One region of the Bacillus sp. VA13 genome, then DNA from elsewhere that is predicted to be linked to it. Evidence: riboswitches for the same ligand, from Rfam matches in the RefSeq annotation. Region 1 holds a riboswitch; the other holds the start of a gene.
The links. A riboswitch is a leader RNA that binds a small molecule or an ion and turns the genes downstream of it on or off. The one in region 1 is predicted to bind lysine.
Positions count from the first base shown of each region.

Region 2: it holds a riboswitch for lysine, as region 1 does, so the genes downstream of both, AC0C66_RS06905 (aspartate kinase) here and AC0C66_RS17845 (amino acid permease) in region 1, are expected to answer to the same signal.

Region 1 covers NZ_JBVQPP010000005.1:46,647-61,520, reverse strand. The annotation lists gene sigO (RNA polymerase sigma factor SigO) at 1-299, opposite strand, end outside; gene AC0C66_RS17895 (YvrJ family protein) at 503-658, shown strand; gene oxdC (oxalate decarboxylase) at 779-1,936, shown strand; gene AC0C66_RS17885 (regulatory YrvL family protein) at 1,997-2,407, shown strand; gene AC0C66_RS17880 (ABC transporter permease) at 2,441-3,670, opposite strand; gene AC0C66_RS17875 (ABC transporter ATP-binding protein) at 3,663-4,352, opposite strand; gene AC0C66_RS17870 (efflux RND transporter periplasmic adaptor subunit) at 4,336-5,529, opposite strand; gene AC0C66_RS17865 (ABC transporter ATP-binding protein) at 5,702-6,511, opposite strand; gene AC0C66_RS17860 (FecCD family ABC transporter permease) at 6,527-7,537, opposite strand; gene AC0C66_RS17855 (FecCD family ABC transporter permease) at 7,537-8,583, opposite strand; gene AC0C66_RS17850 (iron-hydroxamate ABC transporter substrate-binding protein) at 8,788-9,735, shown strand; gene AC0C66_RS17845 (amino acid permease) at 10,090-11,499, opposite strand; lysine riboswitch at 11,604-11,783, opposite strand; gene sspJ (small acid-soluble spore protein SspJ) at 11,902-12,042, opposite strand; gene AC0C66_RS17835 (metal-dependent hydrolase) at 12,211-12,693, shown strand; gene AC0C66_RS17830 (LTA synthase family protein) at 12,793-14,646, shown strand; gene AC0C66_RS17825 (substrate-binding domain-containing protein) at 14,673-14,874, opposite strand, start outside.
Region 2 covers NZ_JBVQPP010000001.1:1,321,230-1,336,103, reverse strand. The annotation lists gene AC0C66_RS06955 (endonuclease MutS2) at 1-654, shown strand, start outside; gene AC0C66_RS06950 (DUF350 domain-containing protein) at 669-1,073, shown strand; gene lcfA (long-chain-fatty-acid--CoA ligase LcfA) at 1,262-2,941, shown strand; gene fadR (fatty acid metabolism transcriptional regulator FadR) at 3,066-3,650, shown strand; gene AC0C66_RS06935 (enoyl-CoA hydratase) at 3,665-4,441, shown strand; gene etfB (electron transfer flavoprotein subunit beta) at 4,456-5,229, shown strand; gene etfA (electron transfer flavoprotein subunit alpha) at 5,265-6,242, shown strand; gene abfB (alpha-L-arabinofuranosidase AbfB) at 6,456-7,943, shown strand; gene trxA (thioredoxin) at 8,271-8,585, shown strand; gene uvrC (excinuclease ABC subunit UvrC) at 8,721-10,493, shown strand; lysine riboswitch at 10,558-10,737, shown strand; gene AC0C66_RS06905 (aspartate kinase) at 10,863-12,092, shown strand; gene AC0C66_RS06900 (YslB family protein) at 12,136-12,582, opposite strand; gene sdhC (succinate dehydrogenase cytochrome B558) at 12,874-13,482, shown strand; gene sdhA (succinate dehydrogenase flavoprotein subunit) at 13,516-14,874, shown strand, end outside.

The sequences.
Region 1 (14,874 bases):
TCTAAAAATGCTTCAAACGCATCGCTTCCAGTTTCGGAAGGAAGTCGTTCTCCTGCATCCGGATGATCGACCGTCAGCGGATACCGTTTTTGGTTTTTGCGAACCCGCTTATCAAAATCAATAGAAAAGATCCGAATCATTGAATTCATATACTTGACGATGCGGATTTCCTTATAAAATTGCTTAAATTGCTCGTCCAATGATTTTGCATCTTTTTCGTTCGGGCTTTCCATTACGTTTTTGAACAAACGGTAATGCTGAGGATTGCTCAAAAAATGCTTCACGATGGGATGCTTCATTATCTCCTTACATTTTGACCGTAAAAGACCTTGATAGTCCATCAAACCGCCTCCCTACTAAATTAAATGAAGGAAAGCAAAAAAAAGTAAACTACTACTTTCAGACTAGCGCTTGTCTTAAATACTCCAGCCGCAGTTTACGTTTTCTTGGATTTCCTTCACTTACATACATGACTGCAAAAAAAGAAGGGAGGTATTTTCCTATGGATCAGGTTTTTATAGAGGAAGTCGTGAAACAGATCGGCAATCTGGGGTTTCCTGCGTTAATTGCAATGTACCTGCTGACCCGATTTGAAAAAAAGTTTGATCAGCTTATCGAACTGATGACAGAGTTGAAAGATCAGAAAGCAAAAAATTAATTTTCAATCGAAGTTGACTTTTCACTGTTTTTTTTCACTTAACAAGGCAGAAGGGAAAACGAAAGGCCTTTCACCTTCTCTTTCTGCTATCACATTTAAATTTCAAGGAGGAAACATTTCATGAAAAAACAAAATGACATTCCACAGCCAATTAGAGGAGACGAAGGAGCAACAGTAAAAATTCCGCGCAATATTGAAAGAGACCGCCAAAATCCGGACATGCTTGTTCCGCCGGAGACTGATAATGGTACCGTAAGCAATATGAAGTTTTCGTTCTCTGATACTCATAACCGCTTAGAAAAAGGCGGATATGCCCGTGAAGTGACAGTACGGGAGCTGCCAATTTCAGAAAACCTTGCATCTGTAAATATGCGGCTGAAGCCAGGTGCCATTCGCGAGCTGCATTGGCATAAAGAAGCAGAGTGGGCTTATATGATTTACGGAAGTGCAAGAGTCACAATTGTGGATGAAAAAGGGCGCAGCTTTATTGATGATGTTGGCGAAGGAGATCTTTGGTACTTCCCGTCAGGCCTGCCGCACTCCATTCAAGCGCTGGATGAAGGAGCCGAGTTCCTGCTCGTGTTTGACGATGGCTCATTCTCTGAAAACAGCACGTTCCAGCTGACAGACTGGCTTGCCCACACGCCTAAAGAAGTCATTGCTGCGAACTTTGGCGTAACACAAGAAGATATTGCTAATTTGCCAGGGGAAGAGAAATATATTTTTGAAGAACCAGTCCCAGGATGTTTGAAAGATGACATTGTAGAAGGACCGAACGGCGAAGCGCCTTATCCGTTTACTTACCGCCTTCTTGAACAGAAGCCAATTGAATCAGAGGGAGGAAAAGTATACATTGCAGATTCAACAAACTTCAAAGTGTCTAAAACGATTGCATCTGCGCTCGTAACAGTGGAACCCGGCGCCATGAGAGAGCTGCATTGGCATCCGAATACTCACGAATGGCAATACTACATCTCCGGCAAAGCAAGAATGACCGTTTTTGCTTCTGACGGCCATGCCAGAACATTTAACTACCAAGCCGGTGATGTCGGATATGTTCCATTTGCAATGGGTCATTACGTTGAAAACATCGGGGACGAACCGCTTGTCTTTTTAGAAATCTTTAAAGACGATCATTATGCCGATGTATCTTTAAACCAATGGCTTGCAATGCTTCCTGAAACATTAGTTCAACAGCATCTTGATTTAGGAAAAGACTTTACTGATATTCTTTCAAAAGAAAAGCATCCGGTTGTGAAAAAGAAAAGCAGTAAATAAAAAACGACCAGCTTGCAGAGAGCAATCGTTCTCTGCAAGCCTTTATAAGGAGATGTACCAGTGAAATATCAAATTTCTTCCAAACGCTTATTGCGGCTCTTTATAAAGTACTTGCTGGCCGCGACAGCAGTAGTGTTCACCTATTTTGCCGTCATGTTTATATTGTTTTCTTTAGCAGGAACGAGCTACCGTTCAGTAGCTCATGTCCTGCTTTTTGCCGTGTTATTTCTTGTCCTTGGGCTATTCTTAGAACCATTTGAACGCCTGATGGTACATAGTTTTACTTTTTTCAAGACAGACAAACGCTTATTCATTCTCCTTGCTGGCATCGTACAGCTGCTGTTTTTGTGGATGACTGCTCATACAACAGACGAAATGATCAGCGACATCTGGCTGTCCACCACAGAAGAAATGATCGTCGCAGCCGTTTTTCTTATTTTAGATAAATGCAATTCGGCCATTCCCAGCTAAAAAAAGAACGCATTCCAAATGGATGCGTTCTTTTTATTCATAGCGAAGCGCGTCTACAGGCTGAAGCTTAGATGCCTTGATGGACGGAAGCAAGCCGAAAATAATGCCGACTGCCATTGAAAAGATGAGTGCTCCGACAACAGCCGGAACGGAGACGATAAAAGGCATCGGAAAAACGACCGTCAGCAGCTTAGCGATGCCGAAGCCCGCCAGCACACCGAGTATTCCGCCAATGCTTGTCAGCACGACAGCCTCAGTTAAAAACTGAAATAAAATCACACGCCGCTTAGCCCCGAGCGCTTTCTTAATCCCGATTTCCCTCGTGCGCTCCGTGACGGAAACGAGCATAATGTTCATGACGCCAATACCGCCTACCAAAAGTGAAATACTGGCGATTCCGCCAAGCAGCAATGCAAATGACTGATTAAAGGACTCCACTTCCTGCGCGATCTCCTGAAGATCCATCACACTGTACTCTGCTTTTTCCAACTCAGCTTCAGACAGTCCCTGATTTAAAAGATCCGCAGCCATTACACCGGCTTCTTGAATATGCTCAGAAGAATCAGCCTGCACGGCAATCTGCGTTGGCGCATCAAAGCCTTCAATGAGCGGCCACACTTTTTTCGGCACGTACAAAACCGGGTTCGCGTAGTCGCCTTCAAACATGCTTTCCTGCTGATCTTTTTCTTTAAAAACACCAGCAACCCTAAACGGCACACCATTCATCTCAATGTTTTGATGCAGAGCGTCTCCGTCTGGAAACAGTTCATCTCTGGCAGCTTCATTGATCATCACCACTTGGTGTGTGCTGTTTAGTTCGTTTTCCGTCAGCTTTCTCCCTTCGGTTATACGGATTGGGAACATATCAAAGTAATCACCGTCGACTCCGTACACTTGGGGGTACGAAACGTTTGTTAAATGAAAAACGCTCGCGCCTTCAGACAAGTAATATAAGGATAATCCTTTGACCATAGGATCAGATTTGATCGCCTTTACTGTTTCCTCTGCTACAGGCGGCGCGGACGTATAGGAAACTTGGTAGCCTCCGCCCTCCTCTTCTCCGCCCGACGGCTGGTAGACAACATTGATCGCGTTATTTCCCATGCCGATCATGCTCTGCTTTAATTGTTCGCTTTGGCCTTTTAGCATCGAAACAATTGCAATGATTGCCGCTATGCCGATAATGACCCCAAGCATTGTCAGTATGGATCTTAATTTATGAGAGAAAATGGATTGAAAGGAGATTCGAATATGTTCAAGCATGGCTGATATCCCCTCTCTCATCTAATACCAATTCTCCATCCCTGATAAAAACCGTTCTGTCAGCTTTTCTGGCGACGTCCGGGTCATGGGTAATCATAATAATTGTCTTGCCTTCCTGATGCAGTTCAGAAAACAGCGACAAAATTTGTTCGCTTGATTTGGTATCAAGCGCCCCGGTCGGTTCATCAGCTAAAATAAACCTCGGCTGATTGACAAGGGCCCTCGCTATCGCCACCCGCTGCTTTTGCCCGCCGGACAGCTTCGGAGGCTTGTAGGCGACTCTGTCTTTTAAACCGACCTTTTCCAGCGCTTCATAGGCTCTTTGCCTTCTTTCTTTTTTCTTCACTTTATTATAGATCATGGGCAGTTCGACATTTTGCAACGCGGTGAGACGCGGCAGCAGATGAAAGGTTTGAAACACAAACCCGATTGATTCGTTGCGGATTTCGGCTAAGGCACCGTCTTTCCCTTTCAATATATCTATCTGGTCAAGCGTATAGGTTCCGGAGGTTGGCCTGTCCAAACAGCCTATGATATTCATTAACGTCGACTTTCCAGAACCGGAAGGCCCCATAATCGCCAGAAACTCACCAGCCTGGACAGTCAGATTGATATGTTTCAAGATTGGAACTTCTTCTTTTCCCAGCTTGTACGATTTCGAAATATTATTCAGTGTCAGCATTGACTGTAACCTGCTTTCCTTCCTTGACTGCGGGGTCAGGATAGATTACATAATCTTCCGGCGTCAGGCCGCTCTTGACTTCCACCATATCATTTTCATCAGTTTCCCCGATTTCAACAGGCTGTTTGACCGCTTTCTGCTTCTCATCAGCTTTCCACACGTACGGTTCGCCGTCATCCTGAATGACCATGTCAGACGGCAGCTTGATCTTATCCGCATCAGCCTCATCACTCATCACTTCGATGTTGACATGATAGCCGACTTCGAGACCTTTATGGCTATCTAATAAAATTGAGAAAGGATAGTTAGAGGATTGAGGGTTCATTTCTTCTTCAGCAAAACTTTCTGATTCCTCACCCTCGCCTGCTCCTGCTGGAAGCTTGCCGATCGAGGTGACCTTTCCTTTCCACTCGCCTTCACCGCCTGTTTTCAGCGTGACTCTGACTTTGCTGCCTTTTTTGATTGTGTCCATTAACAGCTCATTGATTTGGCTTTTGACTAGATATTTGCCCGTCGAAACAATCTGGATATACGGACCTGCTGCCTGGTCACCTGTTGCTCCGTCAGCGATATCCTGATTGACGCTTTGAACGATCCCATCATGCTTGCTTGTAATGACATTGGAACCTTTGTTTTTCGTCAGGGCAGCCAGCTCTTTTTGATGCTGCTTCAGCTCAAGCTGGCTTGTTTTTAATTCGAAATTGGCCTGATCAAGCTCATCTTGAAGCTGGGATTTCTCTTCCTTTCCGGCCGATTTCAGCTGCTTTTCCGTTTCCGTTATTGTTTTTTGTAAACGGCCGATTTGCAGGTTGGTCATTTCAATTTGCAAATTGGCTTGCTCAACTTCGTCAGAATGATCCTCACCCTCATACTCAAAAAGTTTATCGCCCTTTTTGACCTGATCGCCTTCTTTGACGTATGTTTTTTTAATGTTGCCTTTTTCTGAATCTATGTATACTTTCTGCTGTTTCTCAGGTTCTACCTTTCCAGAAAACGTTTGGCCTGATTCTGATTCTCCTCCCATGTATACCGCTACCGATTCAGCATAGGGCTCCGATGATACGGCAATTTGGTTCATGTGGGTAAAAAAGTAAAAACCGCCGGCACCGATCCCAGCTAATACAAGCACACCGGCACATATCGCACCGCCAATAAGCCATTTTTTCTTCTTGGACACAACGATCTCCTCTTTCTGTAAACTATGTAATATTTTCGAAACATTCTAACCAATATTATCTATTAATTCAAAAAGACTTGCAATCTTTTTATTGAAATGATGGGATCAAATAGAAAAATTGTATTTTCACGGCCGAAAATAAAAAAATCCCGGCTCTGAACCGGGATTTTTCTTACACAGAAACAAGCGCTTTTTCATTTTTAATCAGATCATAGGTCAAGCATACAGGTTTATTTGTACGGGGATCAGTCACGATTTCGGCATCAATCTGAAATACCTGCTTCAAAATGTCCGGTGTCATGACCTCCAGTGCGGTGCCTTCCTTGATGACCGTGCCTTTTTTGAGCGCGATCATATAATGAGAAAAACGGGCTGCGTGGTTAAGATCATGAATGACCATTAAAATCGTCCGCCCCTGCTCTTTGTTGAGTCTGTCAAGCAGCTGAAGAATTTCAAGCTGGTGTGCGAGATCAAGATACGTTGTAGGTTCATCCAGCAGCAGCAATTCAGTCCCTTGTGCAAGCGCCATGGCAATCCACACGCGCTGACGCTGTCCGCCTGACAGTGCCTCAATCGGCCTTTCAGCAAATTCAGCCATGCCTGTTTCTTCAAGCGCCCATTTGATAATCCGGCGGTCTTCATCATTTAATCTGCCGAATCCTGACTGATGCGGAAACCTGCCGTACGATACCAATTCATACACCGTTAAACCGCTCGGCGCTTCAGGTGTCTGCGGCAGAATCGCCATATCTTTCGCAATGTCCTTTGTAGACATTTTATGAATCGCTTTGCCGTTTAAATAGACGGTCCCTGCATGTGAACGCATAATTCTGGACATTGTTTTTAATATCGTTGATTTCCCGCAGCCGTTCGGGCCGATTAGGGTGGTAATTTTCCCTTTAGGAATCGATATATTTAACTCTTCTACAATCACCCTGTCGCCATAACCGATTCCAAGCTGATCTGTTGATAATGAATTCATATTCGGCCCCCTCCTCTAATTCGCTTTCATCAATAAATAAATAAAGTAAGGCGCACCTAACACGGAAATGACAAGTCCAACCGGAATTTCTGACGGTGCCAATACATTTCTCGCCAGCGTATCTGCGAGCAAAAACAGAAATGCGCCGATGAAGGCGGAGACCGGTATCAGCGTCTGGTGACGGGGACCGGTAAGCCTTCTTGCCACGTGGGGCGCGATCAATCCGAGAAACGCAATGCCCCCTGCAGCTGCCACGCATGAAGCGGCAAGTGTGACCGCTGCCAGAAGAAGAATCCGTCTTTCCCTTTCCACAGCAGTGCCCAGCCCGGTCGCTAATTGGTCTCCAAGCTGTAAAATGTTCAAATAGCGTGCCTTATATAAAGTAAACGGAAGCAAGATCACAATCCAAGGGAGAATCGCCCAGATCATATTCCAGTTCGCCCCCCATATCGAGCCGGATATCCAAACCGCGGCTTGCATAAAATCATGAGGGTCCATCTTGAGCTGAAAAATCAGCAACAGGGCGTTAAATCCGGCATTCACACCAATGCCGACTAAAATCAGGCGAATCGGGGTCACGCCTTTTTTCCAAGCCAGAAGATAAATGAGAAACGCGGCGAGGATCGCACCCGCCAACGCACTGAACGGCAGCATAAATGTACCGAAAAAGCTGAGGTCTGAAGCTGACTCTTGAAAAAAGTAAATAAAAAGCACAACAGCAAGAGAGCCGCCGGCGTTAATTCCGAGAATACCGGGCTCAGCCAGATCATTTTGAGACACGCTTTGCAAAATGGCTCCAGCAACAGCGATTCCTGCCCCAACGAGCAAGGAAAGGATGATCCGGGGAAGCCTGAACTCAAATAAAACAAGCTCGTCACGCGCCGTTCCTTGGCCGAAAAAGACCTGAAGCGTTTTAAGCGGTGCAATTTTGATGACGCCCAAATTTAGACTGATAAAAAATACCAGCACGATGAGCAGAAAGGTCACAGCCATCACAAAGAATGGCTTTTTCGTTTTTGTTTTCATTACAGCCCTCTCCTTTCACGGCGTGCCAAATAAAAGAAAAAGGGAACGCCGATTAGAGAAGTCAGCGCGCCGACAGGCGTTTCAAAGGGCGCATTTACGAGTCTTGCCGCAATGTCAGCAAACACAAGCAAAACAGCGCCGAGCACTGCCGAGCAAGGAATAATCCACCTATAATCTACACCGACCAAAAACCGGGTAATATGCGGAATGATCAGTCCGATAAATGCGATGGTGCCAGCTATGGAAACCGCAGCTCCCGTCAAAATCACAACGACAAGCATGCCAACCAGTTTTACCGCTGATGTATATTGTCCAAGCCCTTTCGCCAGCTCATCACCGAGACTTAACACTGTCACAGACCGGGCGATGATAAACGCCAGCGTTAAACCGACAGCCCCTGCGAGAAGCAAAAGCTGGACACCTGACCATTTCACGCCCGCTACTCCGCCTGCGTACCAAAAACTGATATCCTGAGCGACATCAAAGCGGATTGCAATGGCGGTTGAAATGCCCGTAAAGAAATAAGTAACAGCCGTTCCCGCGAGAGCAAGTTTTACAGGCGTAAGTCCGCCCCTTGAAAACATGCCGATACCCATTACCGTCGATGCCCCCAGCCCCGCTCCTGCAAAGGACCATAGCACAAGCCCCATAGCAGAAAGTCCGGGGAAAAAGGCAAACGCAATCGAAACGGCAAACGCGGAGCCCGATGTAACGCCCATAATCGAAGGCTCTGCCAAAGGGTTTCTCGTCATCCCCTGCATGATCGCTCCCGACACTGCTAGCAATGCGCCGACAAGTGCGGCAGCAGCCGTTCTTGGCAGCCGAAGATCGTGTATAATTTGGTGGGACGTCTCTGTCGGCTGAAAATGAAAGATGGCGTCCCACACAGTGCGCAAATGAATATCCGCTGCACCGAGAGATATGGATAAAAGCGCGCCAAGGCATAGTAAGCATATCCCTGCAATAAGGACAATGACCGCGCCATATGACCTTGACGTCCATTGGATTTCTTCTGATGTGGTCTGTCTATTTTTCTTTTGACTCAACAGCCGTACTTCCTTTCCGATACTGATAATGATTATCAATTGCTGTTCCAGTATATCACTTTTTTCCGCTGATTTAATAGAGCGTTTTAAACAAAAATGAGAATATAATTGCAAAAATATCGTGTCAACTGGCTCTTGCGATGGTATAATCACATTGATAATGATTCTCTTTATCACCTATTTTCCAGAAAGAAGGTATGAGATATGACCCATATCTATAAGAAACTCGGAGCCGCATTTTTTGCCATGCTATTAATTGCAGCGCTGGCAGCCTGCGGAAATAACTCAGAAAGCAAAGGCTCTTCCTCTGATTCAAAAGACGAAGAAACCATTACATACAAGGCTGAAAACGGAAATGTGAAAATTCCTAAACATCCTAAACGGGTGGTTGTCATGGCTGACGGCTACTACGGCTACTTCAAAACACTGGGCATCAACGTCGTCGGTGCGCCTGAGAATGTATTTAAAAACCCTTACTACAAAGGAAAAACCGATGGTGTCACAAACATCGGAGACGGCACGTCCATTGAAAAAGTCATTGATTTGAATCCTGACTTGATTATTGTCTGGACAACGCAAGGCGCTGATATTAAAAAGCTTGAGAAAATCGCGCCGACTGTCGCGGTAAAATACGATAAGCTCGACAATATCGAACAGCTGAAAGAATTCGCAAAAATGACGGGAACTGAAGATAAAGCGGAAAAATGGCTGGCTGAGTGGGATAACAAAGTTGCGGCAGCTAAAACAAAAATCAAAAAAGCCGTCGGTGACAAAACAATTTCCATTATGCAAACGAATGGAAAAGACATTTACGTATTCGGTAAAGATTTTGGAAGAGGCGGAAGCATTATTTACAAAGATCTCGGCCTGCAGGCTACAAAGCTGACAAAAGAAAAAGCCATTGACCAGGGTCCTGGATATACAAGTATTTCATTAGAGAAGCTCCCTGACTTCGCCGGAGATTATATTTTCGCAGGACCATGGCAATCAGGCGGTGATGATGGCGGCGTTTTTGACAGCTCCATATGGAAGAACCTAAGCGCCGTTAAAAATGACCATGTCTATAAGATTGACCCAATTGGCTTCTATTTTACAGACCCGATTTCATTAGAGGGCCAGCTGAAGTTTATTACGGAAAGCTTAACAAAATAAACAAAAGAGCCGCCTGCCTGCGGCTCTTTTTCCATCCATTAAAAGGAGCGGCTCATTTTGAACCATATCGGATATTTTCTTGCGTCATATTTAGCTGCATGATCATCGCGATCAGTTTTTTTAACAGGCTCTATATCGGAAAACCTTTTTATCATGTGCTCTTGGTATTCATCATAGTGTTAGTCGTGTTTAGTTTTCTGGAGAGACTGAAAAAACGGTTTTTGCATATGCGATTATCCGCAAAGGTTTTTCTCTCTATTTCAGCTTTCCTGTCAGCTATTTTAACGATCGGATTACTAACAGGAGAAATTGCATTTCGATAAAAAAGACACCTGAAAATCAGGTGTCTTTTGTTTATGCTTGTTTTTCTTTCTGGAACTTTTTAACCACAAATGGATAAACGATCAACCCGACAAAGAATAAACCGATGCCGAGAATAAATGTCGTTAAATCCGCTGTGCCTGTTACAATCACAAACAATGAGTATACGCACGCTAAAATCGCAATCAATCCGTCTTTTACGCGGGAGCCTTTTAGCTGGTCATATGTTTCACCTTTGATGACAAGCTTCAAGCTGTAAATCGCTGATACCAAATACGGAATTAAATACGCAAGTGTTGCCGCTGTCGTTAAAAACGTAAATGCGTCACTTATTGTCCGGGAAATAACAGAGAAAATGAAGACCTGTGACATCACATTTGTAATAATCAGCGCATTAATCGGACTTCCCTTTTTATTCGTTTTCGCAAAGAATGCCGGAAAATCTCCTGCTTTAGCAGCTTGGTAAGGAACCTCAGAGCCAAGCAAAATCCATCCGAGCATCGTTCCGAATAAGCAAAGAATCGCCAATAGGGCCATGATCACGCTTCCCGCGTTCCCGACAATCGCATACAGCACATCAACGAACGGTTTTTCAGAGCCGACAAGCTTATCATGCGGCAGAACGCCCATCGTAATTAAAGTCACAATAATATAAATGCTCAATGCAATCAGCAATCCGGTAATTGTCGCACGTTTTACATCACGCTGAGAACGCGCGCGTCCGGACAGAATAACCGCTGATTCAATTCCGACAAACGCCCAAAGAGTAGAAATTGCGGCGTTGTGAACCTGGCCGCCAATTCCGATGCTTGTGCCGTTTTCGCCTTGAATTGGAAAATAAAAATGATCGAATAATGTCGTTTGAAATACAAACAATCCGGCAACGATAAAGAAGACAAAACCTAATACTTTCGAAAACGTTGTGATAAAGTTTAATTTACTTGCACCGTTAATGCTTGAAACAAGAATCGTGTGCGTTCCCCATAACAAAATTGTACATACAGCAAACGTCAGCAATTGGCCGAGTGTCACCTCTTGCCCGCCGATTGAAAACATTTCACGTTTATCAACCAAGACCGGGAAGAACGAAGTCAAGTAACCGGCAAGACTTGTAATAATCGCCACGTTACTGATCCAGCTCGCCACCCAGTAGCCCCACACCATTGTGAATCCGGCAGCGTTCCCTTTCTTCGGATCAGAAAACAGCGCTCTCGCATAACTTTGCGGTCCCGCTGTCAGCTCAGGCTTGCGAATGGACAAGTGCCCGAAGACAAGCGCAATCATTAGCACGCCGGCACCCGTCAAAAGCCAGGCGGACGTAGCGCCAAGCGGACTTGCGATCGTAGCAAGCGAACTCGGCAGGGAGAAAATTCCTGATCCAACCATATTTCCAACGACAAACGCCGTTAATAACCAAAAACCCCATTTTTTCGTCTGTTCCATTCCAGTACCTCCAATGATTCTTTGTACGGACCAGACCCCGAGATCATATAAACGCAAAAAAAGCCTGAACAAAAGTCCATGCTTAAAGAAACACACACCCTTGATCTCCGGATAGCCCTCCGCGAAAAAGCACGCGGCAGTCCTGCACTTATTCAGATACAGTCCCAGCATAGAGAAGGATCGGCTTTCTCCACACTTCGGCGCTGATGCCTTTTACACATGTTTAACAGCTCCTGTCAGCCTAGCATGTGTGACTCATCATCCGCGCAACCTCTACCTCACTGAGAAAGAGTGAGGATTTAAATATTCAGTTACTCCCAGAAGGTTATCAAAGAAAGGATGATCTGTCAAAGGGAACAGATGGAAAATACGGATAGAGACAAGCCCTATCCGCACTGTGGTTTATCGATTATTTTTCTTTTTTTGCACAGCTTCTTGAAGCGGATCATCTTTTAGAGCTGAACCGGCATCTTCAAGAGCTCCCTGGATTACGTTTTTTTCTTTATCAGAACGTTTTCCTTTATCTTTATTAAAGAAACCCATTCGTATCACCTCTTTATAGAAAATAGGTACATGTTTAAGATGCCTTTTTCCTTGAGAAATTATGCGGGAAATTTTTTATCGTACAAAGTCCTGTTGATCAAACATACATTCTCTTGATATATTTGTAATTCAGAGATTTTTTGCAAAAGATAAAAGGAGAAGCGGGAAATGACAGGAAAAACACACATCATGGGAGGCATCGCTTCTTGTACGGCAGTGGCTTATTATTATGGATTTGATCCAGTGCTTATGGCTGCGTCAGGCGCGGTTGGGGCATTGATACCCGATATCTGCCACACGCAAAGCAAAATCGGGAGAAGATTTCCTATTTTATCGAAAGTGGTCAGCTCCGTTTTTGGCCACCGAACCTTTACGCACAGCCTGCTGTTTCTGCTCATCATGTTTTTTATCACAGGCACATATATTCCAGATAAAAACATATCAACCGGACTGATGATCGGAATGGCGAGCCATTTGATTCTTGACGCTTGGACGGTGAACGGAATCAAATTATTATTCCCTTCAACGATCCGCGTGCGGCTCCCACTATATATGAAGACAGGCAGTTTTTCCGAGCAGCTCGTGTTAGCCGGGCTGACAATTGCTTCATGTTACTACTTTTATATGCTGTTTCATGGACGCATGTTTTAAACGTGAGTGCTGACACTTGTCTGAACGGGCTGTTTTTAGTAGGTTTTACATAAGAAGCATTTCATGCAGATGATCAAGAAAACGTGAGGAGTCATATTAATGAAAGGAACCTTTTTTCACAATCAGCGGTTTTTATGTATTTCGATCGTATTCATGTGGATCAAAACGTATGCGATCTATAAACTCGGCTTTGATTTGCAGATCGATTCTCTGTTGGAGGAGCTGATGTTGCTGATCAACCCGCTCAGCTTTATCCTTCCTTTATTCGGGATCGGCCTGCTTCTGAAAGAAAATAAGCAGCGGGTCTTTTTGCTGATTGCCAATTTGGTTCTGACTGTAATCTTGATTTCCAACACGATTTTTTACGGCTTTTATATCGATTTTATTACCATCCCGGTTTTGTTTCAGGCCAGTAACATGAGCGATATGGGCAGCAGTGTAAAAGAACTGTTCAACCCTCTGTTTATCGCCCTGTTTGCGGATTTGGTTTTTCTTCTGCTGCTTGCCCGAAAAGAGAAACACTCGCAGACAAAAGCCGCATCCCGCACGGTCAAACGGTACTATGCAGCTTCCTGCGGCATGATTTTATGCACCCTGGCACTTGCAGAAGTACAGCAGCCGAGGCTTTTGGCACATTCCTTTGACCGGGAAATGCTCGTCAAAAGCATCGGTCTGTTTCAATTTCATATCTACGATACGATATCTCAGACTGTGAATATAAGCGCGAAAGCATTTGCAGATGAAGACAGCATGACTGCCATTAAAAACTACACAGAGGCTGATTACAGCAAGCCTGACCAAAGCAAGTTTGGGCTGGCAAAGGGGCGCAACGTCATCTTTGTGACGCTTGAATCGACCCAAAGCTTTGTTCTGAATGAAAAGGTAAATGGAAAAGAAATTACCCCGTTTATGAATGATTTCATCAAAAAAAGCTATTACTTTGATCATTTCTATCAGCAAACCGAACAAGGCAAAACATCTGATTCAGAATTCATCGTCGCTAACTCGCTGTATCCTTCCCTTAGCGGCGCCGTCTTTTTCACGAAAAGCGACCATCAATTTCATACGATGTACAAATCGCTGAAACAACATGATTATTATTCAGCCGTCTTTCACGCCAATCATAAAACATTTTGGAACCGAAATGTGATGTACGATACATTTGGGATTGACCGCTTTTTTGATGTTGATGACTTCCATGTCACTCCCGGAACATCAACAAGCTGGGGCTTAAAGGATAAGGAATTTTTAGAGCAGTCAGCCGGAAAGCTGAAAAGCCTGCCGCAGCCGTTCTACAGCAGTTTCATCACATTAACGAATCATTTTCCGTTTGAGATTGATGAAAAGGATCAGCTGATTGATGAATACGATTCAAGCAGCGACCTGCTAAACCGTTATGTGACAACGGTTCGCTATGAAGATGAGGCATTGAAGCATTTTATCAAAAAACTGAAGAACGAGGGCTTATACGAAAATTCGATGATCGTGTTTATGGGAGATCATTACGGGATTTCAGAAGCCCATAACGATGCGATGGCTGAGTTTTTAGGGAAAGATGAAATCACGCCGTATGACAACGTTCAGCTCCAGCGGGTACCGTTTATTATACATATCCCGGGAATTACCGATCAAAAGCCGGAAACCATCTCTGACGCCGGAGGGCAGGTCGACGTCAGGCCGACACTGATGCATTTGCTAGGCATTGAAACAAAGGGCGATATTCAATTCGGCAACGATTTGCTGTCAGATGACCGCACCCCATTCGCCGTGCTGAGAAACGGCAGTTTTATAACGAACGACTATGTATACACGAAAAACACGTGCTACAGCCAAAAAACAGGTGAAGCGCTGGAAGATCAGAATGAGTGCCTCCCTTATAAGGAGAAAGCAAACGAAGAGCTGTCTTTCTCTGATAAAATCTTAAACGGCGACCTGCTCCGTTTTTATGAATAAAAAATCCCTCTGTACAGAGGGATTTTTTACGTTTCAAACATTACTTTACCGGTCAGCTTTGTGTGATAGCCGTTTAAATGAGACAGATTCGCCTTATATTCCTCAGAATTCAAGATCTCCATCACTGCCTTCAGCAGCTGCTCATGTTTTTTCAAAACGACGATATCATATTGTTCGTCGATAAGCGGGATAAAATCAACACTGCCCATATGTGCCGCGTGCTGCGCC
Region 2 (14,874 bases), on a different contig from region 1:
CTCGAGGAGGCTGAACAGCAAGCGGCTGATAAAGTAAAAGCGGCAATGAAAGAAGCCGAAGACATTATTCATGAATTGCGCTCAATAAAAGAAGAACACAAATCCTTCAAGGATCACGAACTGATCAACGCGAAGAAACGGTTAGAAGGCGCAGTTCCTACTTTTGAAAAGTCCAAAAAACCGGAAAAAACGAAAACGCAAAAACGTGACTTCAAGCCAGGTGATGAGGTGAAAGTCCTCACCTTCGGGCAAAAAGGAACACTGCTTGAAAAAACCGGCGGCAATGAGTGGAATGTTCAAATCGGCATATTAAAAATGAAAGTTAAAGAAAAAGACCTGGAGTTTATCAAATCTGCTCCGGAACCAAAAAAAGAAAAAATCATTACGGCGGTCAAGGGAAAGGATTATCACGTATCGCTTGAACTTGATCTTCGCGGCGAACGCTATGAAAATGCCCTAAGCCGTGTTGAAAAATACTTGGACGATGCAGTGTTAGCCGGATATCCAAGAGTGTCAATCATCCACGGAAAAGGAACCGGCGCTTTAAGAAAAGGCGTGCAGGATCTTCTGAAAAACCACCGCAGCGTCAAAAGCTCCCGTTTCGGTGAAGCAGGTGAGGGAGGATCAGGCGTTACGGTTGTTGAACTAAAATAAAAGGGAGTATGGCCATGAGTGATTTTTGGGAAAACGAGCTTGTGGAAATCGCGGCGTATTACAGTGTCGCGGTTCTCTGCCTCGTCCTCTTTTTGACTGTGTTTGAGCTGGTGACGGCTTATAAAAACTGGGAAGAGATTCAAAAAGGAAATCTTGCGGTGGCAATGGCAACCGGCGGAAAAATTTTAGGAATTGCAAACGTATTTCAGCATTCCATCTCCCAGCACAATTCTCTGCTGCAAATGATCGGCTGGGGCGTTTACGGATTTGTTATGCTTCTTCTAAGCTACTTTATTTTTGAGTTTTTGACTCCGCGGTTTAAAATTGATAAGGAAATCGAAAATGATAACCGGGCTGTCGGCTTTATTTCATTTGTCATTTCTGTCGGGCTTTCATTTGTGGTGGCAGCCGGAATATAAGGGGACGGAGAATAGATGGAAAAGCTTGCAAAAGTACTGCTCGCCGCGGCGGGAATCTTTTTGTTAATTGGTCTTATATATCTGTTCGTATTATGAGAAAAAGAAAGATTTACCTTTCTTTTTCTTTTTTTTGCCGTCCATCTGCTATAATGATAGGGTGGAACTCTAAAACCGAAAGGGGAGGTTTTATGCAGTCTCAAAAGCCGTGGCTTGCCGAGTATCCCGACGATATCCCGCATGAGCTTCCATTGCCGAACAAAACCCTGCAATCCATCCTGACAGACTCCGCCGCACGATTTCCTGACAAAACCGCAATATCTTTTTATGGAAAAAAACTCACCTTTCATGACATTCTGACGGATGCTCTTAAACTCGCAGCTTTTTTGCAGGGCAACGGCCTGCAAAAAGGAGACAGAGTGGCTGTCATGCTGCCCAATTGCCCGCAAGCAGTGATTTCTTATTATGGCGTTTTGTTTGCCGGTGGCATCGTGGTGCAGACGAATCCGCTCTATACCGAGCACGAGCTTGAATACCAGCTGAGAGATGCTGAGGCAAGCGTGATCATCACCTTAGATTTGCTTTTCCCAAAGGCAATAAAAATGAAAACGTTATCAATTGTAGATCAGATTTTGATCACCAGCGTAAAAGATTATTTGCCTTTTCCGAAGAATATTCTTTACCCGCTGACGCAAAAACAAAAAGTGCACATCGACTTTGACAGAAAAGATCACATTCACATGTTCGCTTCCAGCATGAAGGAGGAAAAAACTGAGCTCCTGACAATCCCGAAGATCGATCCTGAACATGATATCGCTGTCCTCCAATATACCGGAGGAACAACGGGGGCTCCAAAAGGAGTCATGCTCACGCACCAAAATATTTTGGCCAATACTGAAATGTGCTCCGCTTGGATGTACGATGTGAAGGAAGGGGCTGAAAAAGTGCTTGGCATCGTCCCGTTTTTTCATGTCTACGGACTGACGGCAGTGATGAATTATTCGATTAAACTAGGCTTCGAAATGATTCTTCTTCCTAAGTTTGATCCGCTCGAAACGCTCAAAATCATCGACAAACAAAAACCGACGCTCTTTCCGGGCGCACCGACAATTTACATTGGCCTTTTGCATCACCCCGAATTGCAGCATTATGATCTGTCATCCATTAAAAGCTGTCTTAGCGGATCAGCCGCACTGCCTGTGGAGGTAAAGCAGAAATTTGAAAAGGTGACTGGCGGAAAGCTTGTGGAAGGCTACGGCTTGTCTGAGGCATCCCCAGTGACACATGCCAATTTTATCTGGGGGAAAAACAAGCCAGGCAGTATTGGCTGTCCTTGGCCGAGTACTGACGCCGCGATCTATTCGGAAGAGATGGGTAAGCATGCTGCTCCATATGAGCATGGAGAAATCATTGTAAAAGGTCCGCAAGTCATGAAAGGATATTGGAACAAACCGGAGGAAACTGCCGCTGTACTGAGAGACGGCTGGCTGTTCACCGGAGACATGGGCTATATGGATGAAGAGGGCTTTTTCTATATTGCCGACAGGAAGAAGGACATCATCATTGCCGGCGGCTACAATATTTACCCGCGTGAAGTAGAAGAAGCGCTTTATGAACATGAAGCCATCCAGGAAATTGTGGTTGCCGGTGTGCCTGATTCCTATAGAGGAGAAACAGTAAAAGCATTTGTCGTGTTAAAGAAAGGCGCAAAAGCTGATGCAGAAGAACTGGACACTTTCGCGAGATCCCGCCTCGCTCCCTACAAGGTGCCGAAAGCCTATGAGTTCAGAAAAGAGCTGCCGAAAACGGCAGTCGGAAAAATTTTAAGAAGGCGTTTACTTGAAGAAGCCGAAAATCATCATGTCAAATAACAAATGACAAATGACATAAGAAAAAGAGAATACCTGCGAATAAACTTGACAAAGCCGAAAATCCTTTTTATCATGAAATTATGAATGAATAGTCATTCATTTCTATAGGAAGGAACGATGAACATTGAAGCAAAAACGGCCAAAGTATATGCAGATTATTGATGCAGCAGTAGAAGTCATTGCGGAAAACGGCTACCACCAGTCACAGGTATCCAAAATTGCCAAACAAGCCGGAGTGGCGGACGGCACCATCTACCTCTATTTCAAAAACAAAGAAGACATTTTAATTTCTCTTTTCAAAGAAAAAATGGGCCAATTTATTGAGCGGATGGAAGAGGACATAAAAGAAAAGACAACAGCGAAAGAGAAACTGGCGCTTGTGATTTCAAAGCATTTTTCCCTTTTAGCGGATGATCATAATCTCGCGATTGTCACTCAGCTTGAGCTCCGCCAGTCAAACTTGGAGCTGCGCCAGAAAATCAATGAAATATTAAAAGGCTACTTAAATATTTTGGATAGTATTTTGATGGAAGGCATACAATCAGGCGAGTTAAAAGAAGGCCTCGATGTCCGCCTCGCCCGGCAGATGATTTTTGGAACGATTGACGAAACCGTGACAACTTGGGTTATGAATGACCAAAAGTACGATCTCGCTGCCTTGTCAGACAGCGTTTTAGAATTGTTGGTGTCCGGAATTCACAATAAGTAAAGGGGTTCTGTCCTATGAATGCAATTTCACTTGCGGTTGATCAATTTGTGGCAGTCTTGACGATTCACAATCCGCCGGCAAATGCGCTTTCCACCCGGATATTAGAAGAGCTGTCCTCCTGTCTTGATCAATGTGAGACAGATGCAGGCGTACGAAGCATTATCATTCACGGTGAGGGAAGATTTTTCTCAGCCGGGGCTGATATTAAAGAATTTACATCGCTTAAAGGCAATGAAGATTCCTCACTGCTGGCTGAGCGCGGCCAGCAGCTGATGGAAAGAATTGAAGGCTTCCCAAAACCGATTATCGCGGCGATTCACGGTGCTGCTCTTGGAGGCGGGCTGGAGCTTGCGATGGCTTGTCATATCAGAATTGCGGCAGAAGACGCCAAGCTGGGGCTTCCGGAACTTAACCTCGGTATTATACCGGGTTTTGCGGGAACACAGCGTCTTCCGAGATATGTCGGTACAGCCAAAGCACTAGAGCTCATCGGATCAGGAGAACCGATATCCGGAAAAGAAGCGCTTGATCTCGGACTTGTGTCACTTGGAGCAAAAGATGAAGGAGAAGTGCTTGAAAAAGCAAAAGCACTTGCCGCTAAGTTTGCAGAAAAAAGCCCGCAAACGCTGGCATCTCTACTTGAGCTTCTTTATTCCAATAAGGTGTATTCCTATGAAGGCAGCTTAAAGCTTGAAGCAAAACGATTTGGAGAAGCATTTGAGTCAGAGGACGCCAAAGAAGGCATCCAGGCATTTCTCGAAAAAAGAAAGCCTCAGTTCAAAGGCGAATAAAAGGGGATATGATCATGAATCTATTTGTACTGATGAAACGGACGTTTGACACAGAAGAAAAAATCGTCATTGAAGCAGGAAAGATTCAGGATGACGGAGCGGAATGGATTATTAATCCATACGATGAGTACGCGATAGAAGAATCCATCCAGCTAAAGGAAAAGCACGGCGGCACGATCACCGCCGTCACTGTCGGCGGCGAAGAAGCGGAGAAGGAACTGCGCACTGCGCTTGCCATGGGATGTGACCAAGCCGTTTTAATCAACATAGAAGATGATCTCGAAGAGCCCGACCAATATTCCATTTCTCAAGTTTTATACCACTATATGAAGGATCAGGAGTTTGATTTGATTCTCGGCGGAAATGTTGCCATTGACGGAGGTTCAGGACAAGTAGCGCCTCGGCTTGCCGAGCTACTGGACATTCCGTGCATCACAACGATCACCAAACTCGAAATCAGCGGCACTGATGCAGAAGCAGAAAGGGACGTCGAAGGGGATGTTGAAAAAATCAAAACGACACTCCCATTGCTTGTCACAGCTCAGCAGGGCTTAAACGAACCGCGCTATCCATCGCTTCCGGGAATTATGAAGGCCAAGAAAAAACCGCTTGAAGAACTAGAACTTGATGATCTTGATCTGGACGAAGAGGATGCCGAACCTAAGATGAAAACCATTGAACGTTTTCTGCCGCCGAAAAAAGAAGCCGGGAAGCTTCTCCAAGGTGAGCCTGCCGAACAGGCAAAAGAGCTCGTCTCATTGCTCCGCAGCGAAGCTAAAGTCATTTAAAGCTTGGACATTCAAAGAAACAGGGGGATGTTAGAATGGGAAAAAAAGTGATCGTACTCGGAGAAATACGCGATGGAGAATTGCGGAATGTCACCTTTGAAGCATTAGCTGCAGGAAGAACCATTTCAGGCGATGGAGAAGTCATCGGTGTTCTCATCGGAGAAAATGTACAAAGCCTTGCACAAGAGCTTATCCATTACGGAGCCGATAAAGTTCTCACAGCTGAGGATCCGAAGCTGAAAGCATACACGGCAGACGGATACAGCCAGGTCATGAGGGCCATTATTGACCAAGAAAAACCCGATTCAGTCATATGCGGGCACACGGCCATGGGCAAAGACCTTTCACCGAAGCTCGCGGCCCGGCTGCAAACAGGCTTAATTTCAGATGCTACAGATGTAAGCGTTACCGGAGAGAATGTCGTGTTCACGCGGCCGATTTACTCGGGGAAAGCATTTGAACGCGTCATTTCAACCGATCCGCTGATTTTTGCAACGATTCGCCCTAATAATATTCAAGCTTCAGAAAAAGACGCCAGCAGGTCGGGGAATATCGAAAGCGTTGATGTTTCTCTTACTGACCTCCGCACCGTTATTCAAGAGGTCGTGAAAAAAACAGCGGACGGCGTTGATCTCTCCGAAGCCAAAATTATCGTTGCAGGCGGCCGCGGAGTCAAAAGCAAGGAAGGATTTCAGCCGCTGCAAGAGCTTGCCGAGGTGCTGGGGGCCGCAGTCGGGGCATCTCGCGGGGCGTGTGACGCTGATTATTGCGATTACGCTCTCCAAATCGGGCAGACCGGGAAAGTCGTTACCCCGGATTTGTACATTGCCTGCGGCATTTCCGGCGCCATCCAGCATTTGGCCGGCATGTCAAACAGCAAGGTGATAGTCGCCATCAATAAAGACCCTGAAGCGGATATCTTTAAAATAGCGGATTACGGCATCATAGGCGATTTATTTGAAGTTGTCCCGTTATTAACTGAGGAATTCAAGCAATTAAATATACACTCGTAAAGAAAACCCCGGACTGCTGAAGTTCGGGGTTTTTATATATTTGAATACATACGTACAAATATAAATTTTAGAAAAAATGTCGTTGACATGTACGAACATATATAATATGGTTACTTTAAAAGCGCTTACATTCATGCTGACTCCTCAGGCAAAAGACAGATCACATATTTGACTGTGGTGCTTTTCATATTCGTATGAAAGGAATGATCATGCATGTCTGAACATCAAGCAGTGATCCAAACAGATATTGTAAAAGGAACCATTAACAAAAATATATACGGTCATTTTGCGGAACATTTAGGAAGAGGGATTTATGAGGGCATTTGGGTCGGAACGGACTCGAACATTCCCAACATAAACGGAATACGAAAGGATGTGCTGGAAGCGCTCAAACAGCTGAATATTCCTGTCCTCAGGTGGCCGGGAGGGTGTTTTGCAGACGAATACCATTGGGCAAACGGTGTCGGTGACCGTAAGACGATGCTTAACACGCACTGGGGCGGTACAATTGAATCAAATGAATTCGGAACGCATGAATTTATGATGCTTTGCGAGCTGCTTGAATGCGAGCCTTATATTTGCGGCAATGTCGGAAGCGGAACGGTTCAGGAAATGGCGGAATGGATCGAGTATATGACGTTTGAAGAAGGCACGCCGATGTCAGACTGGAGAAAACAAAACGGAAGAGAGGAGCCTTGGAAGCTGAAATATTTCGGCGTAGGCAATGAAAACTGGGGCTGCGGCGGCAACATGCATCCTGAATACTACGCAGATCTATACCGGCGTTTTCAAACCTATGTCCGCAATTACAGCGGGAATGAACTATACAAAATTGCAGGCGGCGCAAATGTGGACGATTTTCATTGGACGGACGTGCTCATGAAAAAAGCCGCTGGCCTGATGGACGGATTGAGTCTTCATTATTACACGATTCCGGGTGATTTCTGGAAAGGCAAAGGATCAGCCACAGAATTCACGGAGGACGAATGGTTCATTACGATGAAAAAAGCCAAATACATCGATGAATTGATTCAAAAACACGGCACGATTATGGACCGGTACGATCCGGAGCAGCGGGTCGGGCTGATTATTGATGAATGGGGCACGTGGTTTGATCCTGAGCCAGGCACGAACCCTGGTTTCCTGTATCAGCAAAACACCATTCGTGATGCACTGGTGGCGGCTTCTCATTTCCACATTTTCCATCAGCATTGCCGCCGAGTGCAAATGACCAACATCGCCCAAACAGTAAACGTTCTTCAAGCGATGATTTTGACTGAGGGAGAGCGGATGCTTTTGACACCGACGTACCATGTATTTGATATGTTTAAGGTACACCAGGACGCTTCTCTTTTAAACACTGAAACAACGTCTGCTGACTATGAATGGAAGGGTGAAACGCTGCCGCAAATCAGTATTTCAGCCTCGAAACATGCAGAAGGCGATATCAATATCACGATCTGCAACATTGATCACCAAAACAAAGCGGAGGCTGAGATCGAGTTGAGAGGCATTCACAAGACAGCGGACCATTCCGGAGTCATTCTGACGGCTGACAAAATGAATGCGCATAACACGTTTGACGATCCTCATCACGTCAAACCGGAATCTTTCAGCCAATACACGCTCAACAAAAACAAACTGAAAGTAAAACTCCCGCCAATGTCAGTCGTCTTACTCACGCTGCGTGCTGATTCTTAATCGCGTGAGAGCGCCGGAGCTTCATGCCGGCGCTCTTTTTCATGTTTTAAAACAGCTCCGCCAGGGCATGGTAAAGGTACATGACAGTGAAGAGGAGATGTTATTCTATGCTTCGTACCATTCTAATGATCATCGGGGCGATTGTAGTCATTGGGGCCATTATCAGATTCGTGTTTTAATGCAAAGTGACATAACCCATTCAATCCAGATAAACATGAGTAAACCGATTGTGATCAGGAAAAAATAATTTGTAAGCATTAAAATAGCGTGAACGAATGGGAGATGCTATACTAAAAATCATCATTTCACAATTGGAGGAATTCAATAATGGCTATCGTAAAAGCAACTGATCAATCTTTCTCAGCTGAAACAAGCGAAGGCGTCGTACTGGCTGACTTCTGGGCTCCTTGGTGCGGACCTTGTAAAATGATTGCACCTGTTCTTGAAGAACTAGATCAAGAAATGGGAGACAAACTGAAAATCGTAAAAATCGACGTGGACGAAAACCAAGAAACAGCCGGAAAATACGGCGTTATGAGCATCCCGACACTTCTTGTGTTAAAAGACGGAGAAGTAGTTGAAACTTCTGTCGGCTTCAAACCGAAAGAAGCGCTGCAAGAGCTTGTAAACAAACATCTTTAATTCTCGGCTGCTTACATGCCAGAGCGATTCCGATTGAGGGATCGCTCTTTTTATTCGCCAATCGTGAAGCATAGAGAAAAACAAACGTTCGTGTTAAACTGGAAACAAAGGATTAAACATAAGGAAGGGTAATATATGAACAAACAACTGAAAGAAAAACTCGCCCTCCTTCCCGATCAGCCCGGGTGTTATCTCATGAAGGACCGGCAGCAGACTGTGATCTACGTAGGAAAAGCAAAAGTGCTGAAAAACAGAGTGCGCTCCTACTTCACCGGTTCTCACGATGCGAAAACACAAAGGCTTGTGACGGAAATCGAGGATTTTGAATATATCGTGACGTCCTCCAATCTTGAAGCGCTTATTTTAGAAATGAACTTGATCAAAAAGCATGATCCGAAATACAACGTCATGCTGAAAGACGACAAAACCTATCCTTTCATAAAACTCACCCATGAACGCCACCCAAGGCTGATTGTCACCCGCAATGTCAAAAAAGACAAAGGGCGCTATTTCGGGCCGTACCCGAATGTACAGGCCGCAAGGGAAACAAAAAAACTGCTCGACCGTCTGTACCCTCTCAGAAAATGCTCCAAGCTGCCGGACAGAGTGTGCCTCTACTATCATCTGGGCCAATGTCTCGCTCCGTGCGTAAAGGATATTTCCGAAGAGACGAACAGAGAACTGGTTGAGAGCATTACCCGTTTCTTAAAGGGCGGCTATAATGAGGTCAAAAAAGAGCTTGAAGAGAAAATGCATGAGGCTGCTGAGAATCTTGAGTTTGAACGGGCAAAAGAGCTTCGTGACCAAATCGCCCATATTGAATCAACGATGGAAAAACAAAAAATGACGATGAACGATCTAGTCGACCGTGACGTATTCGCGTACGCATATGATAAGGGCTGGATGTGCGTACAGGTCTTTTTTATCCGCCAAGGAAAGCTCATTGAACGCGATGTCAGCATGTTCCCGCTCTATCAGGAAGCAGATGAAGAGTTTCTTACGTTCATCGGGCAGTTCTATTCAAAAAACAACCACTTTCTTCCAAAGGAAATTTTAGTTCCGGACAGCGTTGATCAATCCATGATCGAGCAGCTGCTGGAAACAAACGTCCATCAGCCGAAAAAAGGCTCGAAAAAAGAACTGCTTATGCTGGCCCATAAAAACGCGAAAATCGCGCTGAAAGAAAAATTCTCCTTAATCGAACGGGACGAGGAGCGCTCAATCGGGGCTGTCCATAAACTTGGTGAAGCATTGAATATTTATACCCCGCACAGAATTGAAGCGTTTGATAACTCAAACATACAGGGGACAAACCCGGTTTCCGCGATGATCGTGTTTATCGACGGCAAACCGAACAAAAAGGAATACCGCAAATATAAAATCAAAACCGTTACGGGACCGGATGATTACGGCTCAATGAGAGAGGTTGTTAGGAGGCGCTATACGAGAGTGCTTCGCGAAAATCTGCCGCTGCCTGATCTGATCATCATTGACGGAGGAAAAGGGCAGATCAACGCTGCAAGGGATGTCATTGAAAATGAACTCGGCTTGGATATCCCGATCGCCGGTTTAGCCAAAGACGAAAAACACAGAACTTCAAATTTATTAATCGGAGATCCGCTGGAGACGGTGTATCTGGAACGAAACAGTCAGGAATTTTATCTCCTGCAGCGCATTCAGGACGAGGTGCACCGTTTTGCGATCAGTTTTCACAGGCAAATCCGCGGAAAAAGCGCGTTTCAATCCGTATTGGACGACATCCCGGGTATCGGAGAGAAAAGAAAGAAAATGCTGTTAAAGCATTTCGGTTCGGTTAAAAAAATGAAGGAAGCAAGCCTTGAGGACATCCAAAAAGCGGGTGTTCCCGCAGCGGCTGCTCAGCTGCTTTACGACAAATTGCAAAAATAATGTTGTCCTTTTAAAAAAGATCTGATAAAATGTGAACTAATTTCATAGTTAGATCGTGTTATATGGTGAAGATAGAGGTGCGAACTTCAAGAGTAAGCCTTTGGAGAAAGATGGATTCTGTGAAAAAGGCTGAAAGGGGAGCGTCGCCGAAGCAAATAAAACCCCATCGGTATTATTTGCTGGCCGTGCATTGAATAAATGTAGGGCTGTCAAGAAATCATTTTCTTGGAGGGCTATCTCGTTGTTCATAATCATTTATGATGATTAATTGATAAGCAATGAGAGCATTCCTCTCATTGCTTTTTTTATTGTGGACAAAGCGCTCTTTCTCCTCACCCGCACGAACCAAAATGTAAAGGGTGGTAATACATGGGTCTTATTGTACAAAAATTCGGAGGTACTTCCGTCGGCTCAGTCGAAAAAATTCAAAATGCGGCAAACCGCGCGATTTCAGAAAAGCAGAAGGGCCATCAAGTCGTTGTTGTCGTTTCAGCTATGGGAAAATCCACTGACGAATTGGTCGGCCTTGCAAAAGCAATTTCTGACCAGCCGAGCAAACGCGAAATGGATATGCTGCTGGCGACGGGCGAGCAGGTCACCATTTCCCTGCTTTCAATGGCGCTGCAGGAAAAAGGCTATGACGCTGTGTCCTATACTGGCTGGCAGGCGGGAATCCGCACGGAAGCCGTTCACGGAAACGCCAGAATTACAGATATCGACACTTCGGTTTTAGCAGACCAGCTTGAGCAAGGAAAGATTGTCATTGTGGCAGGATTCCAAGGCATGGCAGAGGATTGCGAAATCACGACATTGGGCCGGGGCGGTTCAGACACAACAGCAGTCGCTTTGGCTGCCGCATTAAAAGCGGATAAATGTGACATATACACGGACGTGCCCGGAGTGTTTACAACCGATCCGCGCTATGTGAAATCAGCGAGAAAACTTGCCGGCATCTCATACGATGAAATGCTTGAGCTTGCCAATTTGGGCGCCGGCGTTCTTCATCCGAGAGCCGTTGAATTCGCGAAAAATTACCAAGTGCCGTTAGAAGTGCGTTCAAGTACAGAAACAGAAGCGGGAACATTAATTGAGGAGGAATCATCCATGGAGCAAAATTTAATTGTCAGAGGCATTGCGTTCGAAGATCAAATCACAAGAGTAACCATTTACGGTCTGACTAGCGGCCTGACAACCCTGTCTACTATCTTTACAACACTTGCCAAAAGAAACATTAACGTCGATATCATTATCCAAACGCAGGCCGGAGACCATCAGACCGGAATTTCCTTCTCAGTTAAAACAGAAGACGCAGACCAAACCGTTGCGGTGCTTGAAGAGTATAAAGACGCGCTTGAATTCGAGAAAATCGAGACAGAAAGCAAATTGGCTAAAGTATCCATTGTTGGATCCGGCATGGTCTCAAATCCTGGTGTAGCAGCTGAAATGTTTGCTGTACTGGCGGAAAAAAACATTTTAATCAAAATGGTCAGCACATCTGAAATCAAAGTATCAACAGTCGTAAGTGAAAATGACATGGTGAAAGCAGTTGAAGCGCTGCACGATGCATTTGAGCTTTCAAAACACCCTTCAGCTGTGTAATGACAATCAAAAAGGCGGGACTATATAGTCACCGCCTTTTTGATTACACTGGGTCTTTCATATCCCATTTCACAGTCAGAACCACCTTATCGGCTCTCTTTTTCACTTGTTCATATGATTCGGCAATCTGGTCATTCATCAATTGAATTTGTTCAGCAATAAAACCAGCCTCCAGCTGAAAGCATGGTTCTTTCTGATGTTTAAGCCGGTTGGAAACGATCGGCCCTTCAAGTTCAAATTCAAGCTCCTGTTTTTTAGCGCTTACGTTGGTGAGGGTTCCCCAGCCCGCTTCTTCAAAGAAGGCCGGAAATTCCTCCCATGATTCAAGAGGAAACTTACGGGCGAGATGTTTCCCAGCCCAATACATCATGGAAGAGTAATCTTGGCCAAGCATATCTGGGAGAACGATCTCTCGTATTAGTTCGTAGGCATAGGCATTCATTTCAATTTCTTTTAGGTTGTCAATAGATGCTTCAAATTTAGACTTCATATCTGTCTCCCCTCTCTCCTTGGTATATTATAGCCCAAACAGGGGGGAGGATTACAGAATGATCCTATAATTCTTATGAAAAATTAAACAGAAACATATATTGATAAAATAAAATTTTTAAATCAACTATTCAATTCGGAAAATTATAATTTATGTACGCGTTTTCTTGACGCCCTTTTGAGGGAGGAGTAAAATGAAATTGTCAATAAATCTTAATAAAGTGCTTACAATTGAAAGAAGTGGGGGAAGAGATTTAGCACATTTCGCACTTATCAAACAGGGGGTAAAGTAATGTCTGGGAACAGAGAGTTTTATTTTCGAAGATTGCATTCCTTGCTTGGCGTCATACCGGTCGGCATCTTTCTCATTCAGCATTTAGTCGTCAACCAGTTTGCCGCAAGGGGCGCTGAAGCATTCAATAGTGCTGCTCATTTTATGGATAGTCTGCCTTTCAGGTATGCCTTGGAAATTTTTATTATCTTCTTACCATTAATTTATCATGCAGTTTATGGTGTGTACATAGCGTTTACTGCAAAAAATAACGCAGGTCAATACAGCTATATGAGAAACTGGCTCTTCGTCCTGCAGCGTGTAACCGGTATCATCACCCTCATTTTCGTGAGCTGGCACGTGTGGGAAACCCGTATTGCCGCACAAATGGGCGCTGAGGTCAATTTCGACATGATGGCGAATATTTTGAGCTCTCCGGCTATGCTTGGCTTTTACATTGTCGGTGTTTTATCAACAATTTTCCACTTCTCGAACGGTTTATGGTCTTTCGCTGTTACATGGGGCATCACGGTAACGCCTCGTTCTCAAAGAATTTCGACTTACGTTACGCTGATTATTTTTGTTGCACTGTCTTACGTAGGCTTAAAAGCGATTTTTGCATTTGTTTAAGAGTACTAGATTACTAGAGGGAGAGGGGCTATCATGAGTCAATCAAGCATTATCGTAGTCGGCGGGGGTCTTGCCGGCCTCATGGCGACAATTAAAGCAGCGGAATCAGGAATGGCGGTTAAGCTGTTTTCCATCGTTCCTGTCAAACGTTCTCATTCGGTTTGTGCGCAAGGCGGCATAAACGGAGCGGTCAATACAAAAGGGGAAGGTGACTCTCCGTGGGAACATTTTGATGACACTGTATACGGAGGAGACTTTCTTGCAAACCAGCCGCCGGTTAAAGCGATGTGTGAAGCGGCGCCTTCTATCATCCACTTATTAGACCGGATGGGCGTCATGTTTAACCGGACGCCTGAAGGGCTGCTTGATTTCCGCCGATTCGGGGGTACACAGCACCACAGAACAGCTTATGCGGGTGCGACGACGGGACAGCAGCTGCTTTACGCACTGGACGAGCAAGTGCGCAGATACGAAGTTGCGGGTCTGGTTACAAAATACGAAGGCTGGGAATTCCTTGGCGCTGTATTAGATGATGACAGAACCTGCCGCGGAATTGTTGCGCAAAACCTGACAAACATGCAAATTGAATCCTTCCGTTCAGACGCTGTCATCATGGCGACGGGCGGACCGGGAATCATTTTTGGGAAATCGACTAACTCCATGATTAATACAGGGTCTGCTGCGTCGATCGTTTATCAGCAGGGAGCGTATTATGCAAACGGAGAATTCATTCAAATCCACCCGACAGCCATACCGGGCGATGACAAACTAAGACTGATGAGTGAATCAGCGCGCGGTGAAGGCGGTCGCGTGTGGACATATAAAGACGGTAAGCCGTGGTATTTCTTAGAGGAAAAATATCCGGCTTATGGAAACCTGGTGCCGCGTGATATTGCGACACGCGAAATATTTGATGTATGCGTCAACCAGAAGCTCGGCATTAACGGCGAAAACATGGTGTATCTCGATCTGTCTCATAAAGATCCGAAAGAGCTTGATATCAAGCTTGGCGGCATCATTGAGATTTATGAGAAATTCATGGGAGACGACCCGCGGAAGCTTCCGATGAAAATCTTCCCGGCGGTCCATTATTCTATGGGCGGTTTATGGGTGGATTACGATCAAATGACAAACATCCCGGGACTGTTTGCAGCCGGGGAATGTGATTACTCTATGCACGGCGGCAACCGCTTGGGGGCAAACTCTCTGCTCTCCGCGATTTACGGAGGAATGGTGGCCGGACCGAATGCGGTGAAATATGTAAACGGCTTAGAATCTTCAGCAGAAGACATGTCCTCATCTTTATTTGACGCTCACGTTAAAAAAGAAGAAGAAAAATGGGCTGAGATTATGAGTATGGACGGAACCGAAAATGCCTATGTTCTTCACAAA